DNA from 3 places in the Klebsiella sp. I138 genome. Region 3 is predicted to be linked to each of the others. Evidence: predicted binding sites of a transcription regulator. Region 3 holds the regulator's gene; each other region holds the start of a gene.
What was found. Region 3 encodes Fur, which represses iron uptake genes when iron is present. Its sites were predicted from a motif close to ATAATAATGAGAACNACTATCAA; they were not measured.

Region 1 (4,079 bases), 500 kb from region 3:
CCAGCCGACCCAGGCGGTGGCTTTTGACGGTGAAGCGAGGGTCACATCCCATTTCTGCCAGCTGCCGTCACTTTTCACCTGGGATTTAAGCACGTTGAAGTTCGCACCGGTGCTCCAGTCACTTTCCGGGAAGAAGTAATCCACTGCCCCTTCCACGCCGTAAATACGGCGCTTGTCAGATTGCACATCGATAGTCATATCGGTGCGGTTCACAACGATGGTTTTGTCCGAGGTTGAATAATAAGCTGCCAGCTGGGTACGCAGGTTATCGCCGGTGTAACGCCAGCCCAGCTCGTAGGAGTTGACTTTGATCCCCTGCAGCGGCGAATCGCCTACGTTGACGCTCGACAGCAGCGGATAGTTACCGTTGACCGCCGCGCCGTATTTGCCGATACCGTAGTATTTCCCCGGATCCGGCAGCTCGACGCCCTGCGAAAAGTTAAACCAGGTCTGCTGGCGGTCGGTGAGGTGGGCGACAATCCCGGCATTAAACAGGAAGTTATCATAGTCAGTTTTGCCACCAGGGATAGCATCGGCTGAGCTGACCTTGCCGTTGGCAACGTCCTGCTGTTGGGCGTAGCCGACGAAATCATCCACCCGGTTTTCTGTCCACTGGTAGCGCACGCCGCCGCTCAGGGTGAAGATATCATTCAGGTCATAACTGGTTTGTAAAAATGGCGCCAGGTTCGTGATGCTGTAGCCCGGATAGCGTCCCGTCGTATAAATCGCGTCATTGTGCAGGCCGCCTGAAGCCATCGAGGTGCCAAGATCGAAGAACATCTGGTTGGCGTTAAACGTCTCGTGGTCGGCATCCAGTCCCCAGGTGAGATCCCAGCCGTCAAGCGGTTGGCTGTTGAGGGTAATTTTCGCCCCGTACTGATCGGTATCCTGTTTGGATGAAGAGAAGCTGCTAACCTGGCCTTTGGAGAGCGTCGGGAAGGGATAAAAAGTCAGCGATTCATCGCGATAATAGATCTGGCTGACCAGGTTCTGGCCATAAAAGTCGGCATCGGAGTATTGCAGGCTAATCAGGTGACGTTCGGTGCCGGGAACGCGGTCTGAATCCAGTCCGTCGGTGGTGTAGGCTTTACCGTTCCCGGTGACGGCGGACATATTTTTGCCCAGATACAGGCCGTAATCATCGCCCTGGCTTTTATAATATTGCGTCACCAGCTGCAGCTGGCGATTCTCGTCAATATTGATAGTGCCAGTACCCATGACGTCGAGGCGGTCAGAGTGCTGCAGGCCGGTCTGGGTATTATCAAGAATCAGGGCATCGTTATTGCCATCGTACCAGCCGCCGAAGCGCTGATAAGCCACCGATAACCGCCCGGAGGCGTGGTCGGTTCCGCCGCTCACGGCTGCCGCTACGCGCTCATCGTGGTCGTTGCTGTTGGCAAATCCGCTTTTACCGCCTAATTCCAGGTCAACCTGACGTTCCTGCTGCCCTTTTTTGGTCACAATATTAATCAGGCCACCGGTACTGCCGCCACCGTACAGCGAGGTGGCACCAGAAATCACTTCAATGTGTTCAATATTGAATGGGTCTATGGAATCGAGCTGGCGGCTGTCGGTACGGGATGAATTGAGGCGCACGCCGTCAATCAGTACCACGATGGCCCGGCCGCGCATGTTCATACCGTAGTTGGTGCGTCCCTGGCTACTCACATCAATACCCGGAATCAGTTGGGCCAGAACGTCCTTAAATTCTTTCCCGCCCTGAACCTGCTGTTCTATCTCCTGACCTTCGATAACCCAGGTCGTTTGCGCCATTTCGGCGACGGTACGGTGGTTACGGTTGGCGCTAACGATAATGTTTTCTTCATCCGCCTGCGCGCCAAGGACGGGCAGGGCAGTGGCCAGCAGCAGTGGGTTGAGTACCCAGAGACGCTTGTTCATTCGCATTCCTTTTATGAGTTAACTGCAATTATGTTGTTTTTAGATTTCGATGCGGGCGCACCGATTGTTACAAGTAGAAATAAGCAGAAAAACTTAAAGGCGAATTTTGCACGTAGTGATTATTGTTATCAATATCATTTACAACTTAATTGACACGTAACAATGTGAAAACATTAATAAAGATGGGGTTAAATCAGAAGGAAGGGCGAAAACCCGGTGGCGATCGTCACCGGGTAAAAAGCGGGTTAGTGCTGGAGGATTTGTGGCCACAGCCGCAGAGTGGTATCGGCAATTTGCATCAGTTTTGTGAAGTCGGCCCCTTCACGTGCGCTGATGGACATACCTTGCAGCACGCAGTTTAAAAACTGGGCCAGCTGTCGTACATCGCCGTCTGCCGGTAGCTCGCCGCGGAGCTGGCGCTGCTGCAGGAACTGCGTCAGCGTTTTTTCCTGCATCGCGTGGCGCGACTTAATGGTATTGGCGATAGCGGTGGACGAAGCCGCCAGCGCCGCCGAGGTGTTGATCATAAAGCAGCCTGCCGGCGTATCTTTACTGGTAAAACAGGTGGCAATGGCGGTGAAATAGTCCCGCAGAGCCTGATCGACGGATTTATCCTCGGCAAACAGCAGCGTTTCGTGTCGGGCTGCAAAACGTGAAATATAGCGATCCAGAACCGCGCGAAATAATCCTTCTTTATTGACGAACTCAGCGTACAGCGTCGGTGCTTTTGCGCCGGTCGCCTCCACCAAATCGGCAAGAGAAGTTGCCTCGTAGCCGTGCTGCCAGAAAAGTGCCATGGCCTTATCCAGCGCCGCTTCCTTGTCGAACACTTTGGGTCGGCCACGGCTTTTTTTTGTGCAACTTTGAACGTCAGTTGTCATGATGCCGCTGTACCTATGTTGGTTTGTTGAAGCGACATTATAAAAATAAACCTTACAACCTTCCAGCGCTGAACCCGCAAAAATAAATAATTCATATATGTATGAATTTTAAGTTGTTTATAAATAAATAAACGATCGTTATAAAAATTCATTGACGTGTGATATAGGTCACATTATTATTTACCTATCGATCGTTAAGTTAATTCTTGCGACCCTACTAAAAAAATCATCTGCATAGGTATAATAATCATGAAAAACATCAAAACACTGACGCTTGCCGCCGTCCTGAGCTCTCTTTCTTTCGCAAGTTTTGCCGCTGTTGAAGTGCAGTCCACTCCAGCAGGCCAGCATAAAATCGGTACCGTTTCTGCCTCCGCCGGGACAAACCTGGGCTCTCTGGAAGACCAGCTGGCACAGAAAGCGGAAGAAATGGGCGCCAGCTCCTTCCGTATCACTTCGGTAACGGGTCCGAACACCCTGCACGGTACCGCGGTTATCTACAAATAAGTTTCGTTTTACCCCTGTCATGCCACTGACAAAGCGCGACCTGACCCATTTATCAGGACGCGAGCAGTAAGCAGTATGCTATTCCCTGTTTTGCCACAAGCGTGACGCGGTTTTCACCCCTTAATGAAACCGCGAAGCGTGTACCATCGCTTTACCCTGTTTGTGTACGTCCAATAAAAAACCGCCTCAAAGGGCGGTTTTTTTATTCATGCCAGCAAGCGCTTACAATGAGTGTTCGTCAGCATTGTGATGACGGGTAACATCAACCGGCATACCTGAACGCATTTCTGTCGCATGATTCATCACCGCCTGGTCGGTCAGCGATGCCTGCTTAAATGCCGCCATCTCGCTGTTCAGTACTATCGGCAATGTCTGCGGATCGTCATTCAAATGTTTGGACAACGGCTGATGAATTTCCACCAGACGCGTTCCGTCCGGTTCAACGGAGGCTTTAATCGGGGTGTTGATAATATTGACTTTAGTCCCTGGGGTAATGGTGTTAAACAGGGTTTTGATGTCATCGTCACGCAGGCGGATACAGCCGGAGCTCACGCGCATACCGATGCCAAAATCGGCATTGGTGCCATGCAGTAGATAGACCCCGCCGTAGGCCGCGAGGCGAATGGCGTGGTGACCCATTGGGTTATCCGGCCCGGCAGGTACCACGCCAGGGAGTTCGATCCCCATCGCTTTATACCGCGCGCGAATATTGGCCGTTGGCGTCCAGGTTGGGTTCGCACGTTTGTCGGAAACGGTGGTGATCATCGTTGGTGTGAGCGTGTCTCCACCCAA
Region 2 (4,079 bases), 710 kb from region 3:
CTCCCTTGAGTGGGCCACCGCCACCCGGGAAAGCCATCCCTGGATGATCTGGCTGTTGCCCGTCGCTGGTTTTACCGTCGGCTGGGTTTACCTCCACTACGGCGCCGCCGTCGAGGCCGGTAACAACCTGATTCTGGAAGAGATCCACCGCCCCGCGCGGGTGATCCCGCTGCGGATGGCGCCGCTGGTCTTTATCAGTACGGTCATCTCTCATCTTTTTGGCGCATCGGTTGGCCGGGAAGGAACGGCGGTACAGATGGGCGCTTCGATCGCCGATCAATTCACCACCATTCTGCGTCTTAACGATAGCGGACGGCGTATCGTGTTGATGACCGGGATCAGCGCGGGTTTTTCCTCCGTGTTTGGCACCCCCCTCGCCGGGGCATTGTTCGCTCTGGAAGTGCTGGCCATCGGGCGGATGGACTACCACGGCATTCTGCCCTGCCTGTTTGCCGCCATTGTGGCAGACCAGGTCGGACTGATGTGGGGCGTACAGCATACCCACTACCTGGTCGCGTCCATTCCCCCCCTTTCAGCCTGGACACTGTTTGCCGTGATCCTCGCCGGATGCTGTTTTGGCCTGGCCGCCCGCGTCTTCGCCGATATGACTCATCTGCTGAGCGGTTTTATGAAAAAATGGCTGCGCTACGCCCCTCTCAGGCCGTTTATTGGCGGACTGGTCGTGGCGACAGCCGTCTTTTTCCTGCATGGCGAACGCTATATCGGGCTGGGGATCCCGGTTATCAGCGATGCGTTTCAGCATCCGCTGGCGCCGTGGGATTTTTTTGGCAAGCTGGCCTTTACCGTCCTCTCACTGGGTAGTGGTTTTAAAGGCGGAGAAGTGACGCCGCTGTTCTACATCGGCGCAACGCTCGGCAATACGCTAGCACCGCTGATGCACCTGCCGGTAGGATTCCTCGCGGGTATCGGCTTTGTTGCTCTCTTTGCCGGAGCGGCCAATACTCCCGTGGCCTCTATGCTGATGGCCATCGAGTTGTTTGGTGCCGGGATCGGGGCATATGCCGCGCTGGCCTGCGTGGTGGCATATCTGGTGTCTGGCTATACGGGAATCTATCGGGCTCAGCGCATTGCCGGCCTGAAACACCGTGACGTCCCGACCGGTATTCGGCTGGCTGAACTTCCGGCCTGGAATCGGCGTCAGGAACCCACCGCGCCAGTAACAAAAGAAGAAAAACATCGCGCGGGATAACCGCTCATCCTGCGCCGCTTACCGCGCGGCGCAGACATTCGTGCCTTGTTGCCCCGTCAACCCTGCCTGTTTATTCACGCTTTCTGCTATAACCCGGAAAAATTGCGCCAATTGTGAGGATTTCATGGAGATTCATTCATACGCGTTGTAATGATAATGATTATCATTGATATTCGCAGTCTCAATTTTTAACGATTTGATATGGATATTTACAATGAGACCGCAGAACTATTATGCCATTACGCCGCTCGCTCTGGCATTTGCTGGCTTTCTGACGCCCGATGCCTGTGCTGAGGAAATGGAGCGAGATACCGAAACCATGGTGGTACACAGCACGGCTGAAGAAGTACTTAAGCAGCAGCCGGGGGTATCCATCATCACCGCTGAAGATATTGCCCGAGATCCGCCGGTTAACGATCTGTCGGAAATCATTCGTAAAATGCCCGGCGTCAACTTAACCGGCAACAGCGCAAGCGGCAGCCGCGGCAACAACCGGCAGATCGATATTCGCGGGATGGGGCCGGAGAACACCCTAATCCTGATCGATGGCGTTCCGGTAACCTCCCGCAACTCGGTGCGCTATAGCTGGCGCGGCGAACGCGACACCCGCGGAGACAGCAACTGGGTCCCGCCGGAAATGGTCGAACGTATTGAAGTTCTGCGCGGCCCGGCGGCGGCGCGCTACGGCTCCGGTGCGGCCGGCGGCGTGGTCAATATCATCACCAAACGCCCCACCAATGACTGGCATGGCTCACTGTCGTTTTACACCAACCAGCCGGAAAACAACAAAGAAGGCGCCACCAACCGCGCTAACTTTAGCCTTAACGGACCGCTGGCCGGCGATGCACTGACCATGCGCCTGTACGGAAACATCAATAAAACCGATGCTGACGCCTGGGATATCAACCATGCGCAAAATGGCTCGTACGCCGCGGGGCGTGAAGGCGTGCGTAATAAGGACATTAACGCCCTGCTGTCGTGGAAGGTGACGCCGCAGCAGATTATTGATTTTAGCTACGCCTACAGTCGCCAGGGCAATATTTACGCCGGCGATACTCAATACAGCAATGGCAACCTCAGCCCTGACGGTCTGGTCAGCGAGCTGTATGGCCATGAAACAAACCGCCTGTATCGCCAGTCCTGGGGGCTGACCTACAACGGCATCTGGGACTGGGGCCAGTCCAAAGCCGGCGTCTATTACGAGAAAACCAATAACACCCGCCTGCAGGAAGGTTCCACCGGGCGCGTAGAAGGGATGATCAACAGCGATGAGTACGCCACCAGCCGCCTCGAATCCTGGCGTTCAACCGGCGAGCTGAATCTCCCGTTCAACTGGCTGGTCGATCAGACCCTGACCCTTGGTATGGAATGGAACCACGATGAACTGAACGATCCGGCTTCCATGCAGGCAACCAACGTCAGCGGCGAGACTATTCCCGGAACGTCAGGCGATGCCTCTCAGCGCAGCACCACGAACAGCGCCACCCTCACCGGCCTCTATCTGGAAGATAATATTGAAGCCACGCCGGGCACCCATATCATCCCCGGCCTGCGTTTTGACTACCACAACGAGTTTGGCAGTAACTGGAGCCCAAGCCTGAACCTGGCGCAGGAGCTTGGCGAGATGTTCAAAGTCAAAGCCGGTATTGCGCGGGTCTTCAAAGCCCCTAACCTGTATCAGTCCAGCGAAGGCTATCTGCTGTCTACCCGCGGCAACGGCTGCCCGAATACCATTAGCAACGGCAGCTGCTACCTGCTCGGCAACCCGGACCTCGACCCGGAAATCAGCATCAATAAAGAGCTTGGCCTTGAGTTCAACTTCAGCGGCTATAACGCGGGTATTACATGGTTCCGCAACGATTATAAAAACAAAATCGTCTCCGGTACCGACGTTCTGGGCTATACCTCCAGCGGCAACAATATTCTGCAATGGCAGAACGGCGGGAAAGCGGTTGTCGAAGGACTGGAAGGCACGCTGCTCATCCCCCTCGTAGTGGATACTCTCGACTGGCGCACCAATGCGACCTATATGATCAAATCCGAGAGCAAAGATACCGGAAATCCCCTGTCGGTTATCCCGAAGTACACCATCAACACCATGCTGGACTGGCAGGTTAACAGCAAGCTTTCAGCTAACGTAAACTGGACCATGTACGGCCGGCAGAAACCGCGACAGTATGCGGAAATCCGCAACGAAACCGGCGCGCTCGCCACCAATGAAATTGGAGCCTATTCCGTTGTCGGTGTTGGCGCAAACTACCAGTTGTTGAAAGATCTTCGCCTGAACGCCGGCATCAGCAACCTGTTTGATAAGCAAATTTATCGTGAAAACGCAGGCGCTTCGACCTATAACGAACCCGGTCGCGCGTATTACGCTGGCGTTACGCTCTCCTTCTGATGACCACGCCCGCAGCCGCGGGCGTATTCCCCTGTTTTCTCCCTGCCATTTTCATAGTAGCATCGCGCTGATCTTCTTTGACCAGCACAGAGTACAGAATGACAACAACAGATCTCACCCCGAAGGGCGAAATGGTTTTACGCACCCTGGCAATGCCGGCGGATACGAACGCCAATGGCGATATTTTTGGCGGCTGGTTGATGTCGCAGATGGATATCGGCGGCGCGATTATGGCCAAAGAGATTGCGCAAGGTCGCGTGGTGACCGTGCGCGTTGACGGAATGACCTTTTTACGGCCGGTGGCCGTGGGTGACGTGGTGTGCTGCTACGCACGCTGCGTGAAACGCGGCAATACGTCCATCACCATTAATATCGAAGTCTGGGTGAAGAAGGTGTCGTCTGAGCCGATTGGCCAACGTTATAAAGCCACAGAAGCGCTGTTTATCTACGTTGCAGTCGACAATCAAGGTA
Region 3 (4,079 bases):
TGCCGCCGTCACCGCGATGTCGAGCTGGATCGTTGTTCCGCAGGCCAGCGCAGCAGGTTTTATTGATGATTCCACCTTAACCGGCGGCATCTATTACTGGCAGCGTGAGCGTGACCGTAAAGATGTAACCGACGGCGATAAATACAAAACCAACCTTTCTCATTCAACCTGGAACGCCAACCTGGATTTCCAGTCCGGCTATGCCGCTGATATGTTTGGTATTGACGTTGCTGCCTTTACCGCGATTGAAATGGCGGAAAGCAGCGAAAGCGGCCACCCGAACGAAATTGCCTTCTCCTCAAAAAATAAAGCCTACGACGAAGATTACTCTGGCGATAAGAGCGGGATCAGCCTGTATAAGGCTGCGGCGAAATTTAAATACGGCCCGGTATGGGCGCGTGCCGGTTATATCCAGCCAACCGGGCAAACGCTGCTGGCTCCGCACTGGAGCTTTATGCCGGGTACCTATCAAGGTGCTGAAGCCGGGGCCAACTTTGATTACGGCGATTCTGGCGCGCTGAGTTTCTCCTATATGTGGACGAACGAATACAAAGCGCCATGGCACATTGAGATGGATGATTTCTACCAGAACGACAAGAAAACCAAAGTCGATTATCTGCACTCCCTGGGCGCCAAATACGATTTTAAAAATGACCTCGTGCTGGAAGCGGCGTTTGGTCAGGCTGAAGGCTATATCGACCAGTATTTTGCCAAAGCCAGTTACAAATTTGATATCGCCGGTACGCCGTTAAACACCAGCTACCAGTTCTACGGTACGCGTGACAAAGTCAGCAATGGCGGCACGAACGATATCTATGATGGCACCGCCTGGCTGCAGGCGTTGACCTTCGGTTACAAGGTTGCTGATGTCCTCGATCTGCGTCTGGAAGGCACCTGGGTGAAAGCTGAAGGCCAGCAGGGCTACTTCCTGCAGCGCATGACGCCAACCTATGCATCTTCTAACGGTCGTCTTGATGTGTGGTGGGATAACCGCTCCGACTTCAACGCCAACGGCGAAAAAGCGGTATTCTTCGGCGCGATGTATGACATGAAAAACTGGAATATGCCGGGCTGGGCGTTTGGCGCGTCATACGTTTACGCGTGGGATGCTAAGCCGGGCAAAATGTCCTCACCTGACGCTTACTACAATCCGGATAAACGCCTGGAAGAGTCCGCCTATAGCCTGGATGCCATGTATACCGTACAGGATGGCCGGGCAAAAGGAACGCTGTTCAAATTGCACTTTACGCAATACGACAACCACTCCGATATCCCGAGCTGGAGCGGTGGTTACGGCAACATCTTCCAGGACGAGCGTGACGTGAAATTCATGGTTATTGCCCCGTTCACTATTTTCTGATGCCGCTGCGGCAGGCGTAAACCTGCCGCAAACCTGAGAGGTCGATTATGAAGAAGCTACTGCTTATCGCGGTTATGGCATCGGGCCTGGTAGCCTGTACGCAGTCTCCCGCACCGAAAGAAGATACAAAATTAAAAGATGCCTACAGCGCCTGCATTAATACGGCGGAAGGGAACCCGGACAAGGTTCAGGCCTGCCAGAGCGTTTTGGATGTGCTGAAAGAAGATAAACAGCATCAGACGTTTGCGAATCAGGAAAGCGTGCGGGTGCTGGATTACCAGCAGTGTATTCTGGCCACCCGTACCGGTAATGACCAGGCGGTGAAAGCGCGCTGCGATCAGATCTGGAAAGAGATCCGCAGCAACAATACCAAATCCTGATTTTTCACGCCGTAACGACATAAAAAAAGCCAACCGTCAGGTTGGCTTTTTGCTATTCGCGCTGCGGGGAATTACTTTACCACCGCATCGTGTGCATGTTCATCTTCGCGGCAGTCACCTTCAGCACAGTGACCGTACAGGTACAGGCTGTGGTTGGTCAGACGGATGCCGTGGCGGTTAGCGATTTCGCGTTGACGCGCTTCGATAGAATCATCGCTAAACTCGATCACTTTGCCACAATCGAGGCAAATAAGATGATCGTGATGATGCTGCTGGGTCAGTTCGAAAACAGATTTACCGCCTTCGAAGTTATGGCGGGTAACAATGCCGGCATCATCAAACTGGTTCAGCACGCGGTAAACGGTAGCGAGACCAATTTCTTCACCCATGTCGATCAGGCGTTTGTATAAGTCTTCCGCACTGACGTGATGGTTATCCGGTTCCTGCAGGACTTCCAGGATTTTTAATCGTGGAAGTGTGACTTTCAGGCCAGCCTTCTTTAATGCGGTATTGTTGTCAGTCATGCGGAATCTGTCCTGTTGCTAAACGATCTACTTCCATCAGCGGAAGTAATACAGAGAATCACCCGATGTAATGCGTCTCATTATAGAACTGCCATGATGAAATGAAAACTGCAAGCATCGAGCCTTGTATGCTGTCAAAAACGAGGTCCCAGCTACAAACTGCGTCACCTGACCTCGTTAAATCAGAGGACATTGTACAGATATGTGATTAAAAGTTAAAAACTTGTAGCTATTAGTTTGATTGCTTTTATCTATTAATGCGGCGAAACTTTATGGTAACGCCGCTCAATCATTACGCGTTTTTGATTTCTTCGAGATGCAGCTCATCAGAGACCAGCTTAACCCACTTGCTCACGCGTTCGTTGGTCAGTTCCGGCTGACGGTCTTCATCGATAGCCAGACCGACGAAGTGATCGTCGTCCGCCAGGCCTTTTGACGCTTCGAAATGATAGCCCGCAGTCGGCCAGTGGCCAACGATAGTCGCGCCGCGTGGTTCAATGATGTCACGGATAGTCCCCAGCGCATCACAGAAGTATTCCGCGTAGTCTTCCTGATCGCCGCAGCCAAACAGCGCAACCAGTTTACCGTTGAAATCGACCTCTTCCAGCGTCGGGAAGAAGTCATCCCAGTCGCACTGGGCTTCACCGTAGTACCAGGTCGGGATGCCGAGCAGCAGAATGTCGTAGGCTTCCAGATCTTCTTTGCTGCTCTTGGCAATGTCGTGAACATCAGCAACATCTTTACCAAGCTGCTTCTGAATCATTTTTGCAATATTCTCGGTGTTGCCAGTGTCGCTGCCAAAAAAGATGCCGATGATTGCCATGAGTAAAATAACCTCTTGAAACTTAATGATGTGGTAGTGGCGTAATGCCCGCAGATAACGGCAATCATAGCAGAACAGGGGAGGACGCGGAAACAGCAATCACGCCCGACTGCACACTCTGCTACATGAAAGTGTTTTTTTGAGGATTTTCAGGCTTTACCCAGGCTGTGTAGGGTTGCCAGCTGGTTCATCAGCATCTCTTCGATCAAATCACTGCGGTTCATATTGCGAGCTTCCGCCAGCTCATTGAGTGCATCAACTGCCTCCGCGTTGAGTTTTAACTCCACACGCTTCAGGCCGCGAACTTTATCGCGTTTGAGCTGATTGCGCTTATTTATGCGCAGCTGTTCATCGCGCGAAAGCGGATTGGTCTTTGGTCTACCCGGGCGACGCTCGGTTGCGAACAAATCTAATGTCGTACGGTCCGTTTGTTCTTTTGCCATGATTCAGAGTGACTTCGGGGAAACAAGTTGCCGGGCTATAGCCGACACAGATAGCGCGCCATAATACATCAGGCGAACCGCTGCGCCAACGACCGCGGGCATTCTGCTGCGCGGTCGGGCAGTTTTTAGCCAGTTACGCCTGCAAATCGGTCAGATAGCGGCGAATGGCGCGCAGGACGGCTTCGGGTTTCTCCGCATGCACCCAGTGTCCGGCTCCGGCAATCACGTGCGCCCGCGCCTGCGGGAACTGAGCGAGCAGGGTGTCGCGATACGCATCGGTGACGTATGGGGAGTTGCCTCCCGGAATGAACAGCGTCGGATGTGGCCACGCGGGAATGGTTTGCCAGCCAACAATATGGGGATACTGATCCCACAGCACCGAGACGTTAAAGCGCCACTGGCCGTCAACAAAGGATTTCAGCAGGAACTGAATCACGCCTTCTTCCTGCAGATGTTCTCGCATCACTGCGGCCGCCTGCTGACGGGACGTAGCACCGGCGTCGGTGACGGCATTAATGGCGCTGAAAATTTCATCATGACGGCGCACGT

Region 1: the regulator Fur is predicted to act here: its motif matches at 2,015-2,037, upstream of ACMYSK_RS09400 (TonB-dependent siderophore receptor).
Region 2: the regulator Fur is predicted to act here: its motif matches at 1,361-1,383, upstream of ACMYSK_RS08370 (TonB-dependent siderophore receptor).

The regions. Positions count from the first base shown of each region.
Region 1 is NZ_CP180447.1:2,004,457-2,008,535, reverse strand. Features, by position in the region: gene ACMYSK_RS09400 (TonB-dependent siderophore receptor) at 1-1,899, opposite strand, end outside; gene ACMYSK_RS09395 (TetR/AcrR family transcriptional regulator) at 2,145-2,780, opposite strand; gene bhsA (multiple stress resistance protein BhsA) at 3,030-3,287, shown strand; gene ldtC (L,D-transpeptidase LdtC) at 3,510-4,079, opposite strand, start outside.
Region 2 is NZ_CP180447.1:1,798,968-1,803,046, forward strand. Features, by position in the region: gene ACMYSK_RS08365 (voltage-gated chloride channel family protein) at 1-1,210, shown strand, start outside; gene ACMYSK_RS08370 (TonB-dependent siderophore receptor) at 1,425-3,608, shown strand; gene yciA (acyl-CoA thioester hydrolase YciA) at 3,707-4,079, shown strand, end outside.
Region 3 is NZ_CP180447.1:2,505,596-2,509,674, reverse strand. Features, by position in the region: gene chiP (chitoporin ChiP) at 1-1,360, shown strand, start outside; gene chiQ (ChiQ/YbfN family lipoprotein) at 1,408-1,740, shown strand; gene fur (ferric iron uptake transcriptional regulator) at 1,812-2,264, opposite strand; gene fldA (flavodoxin FldA) at 2,557-3,087, opposite strand; gene ybfE (LexA regulated protein) at 3,237-3,530, opposite strand; gene ybfF (esterase) at 3,664-4,079, opposite strand, start outside.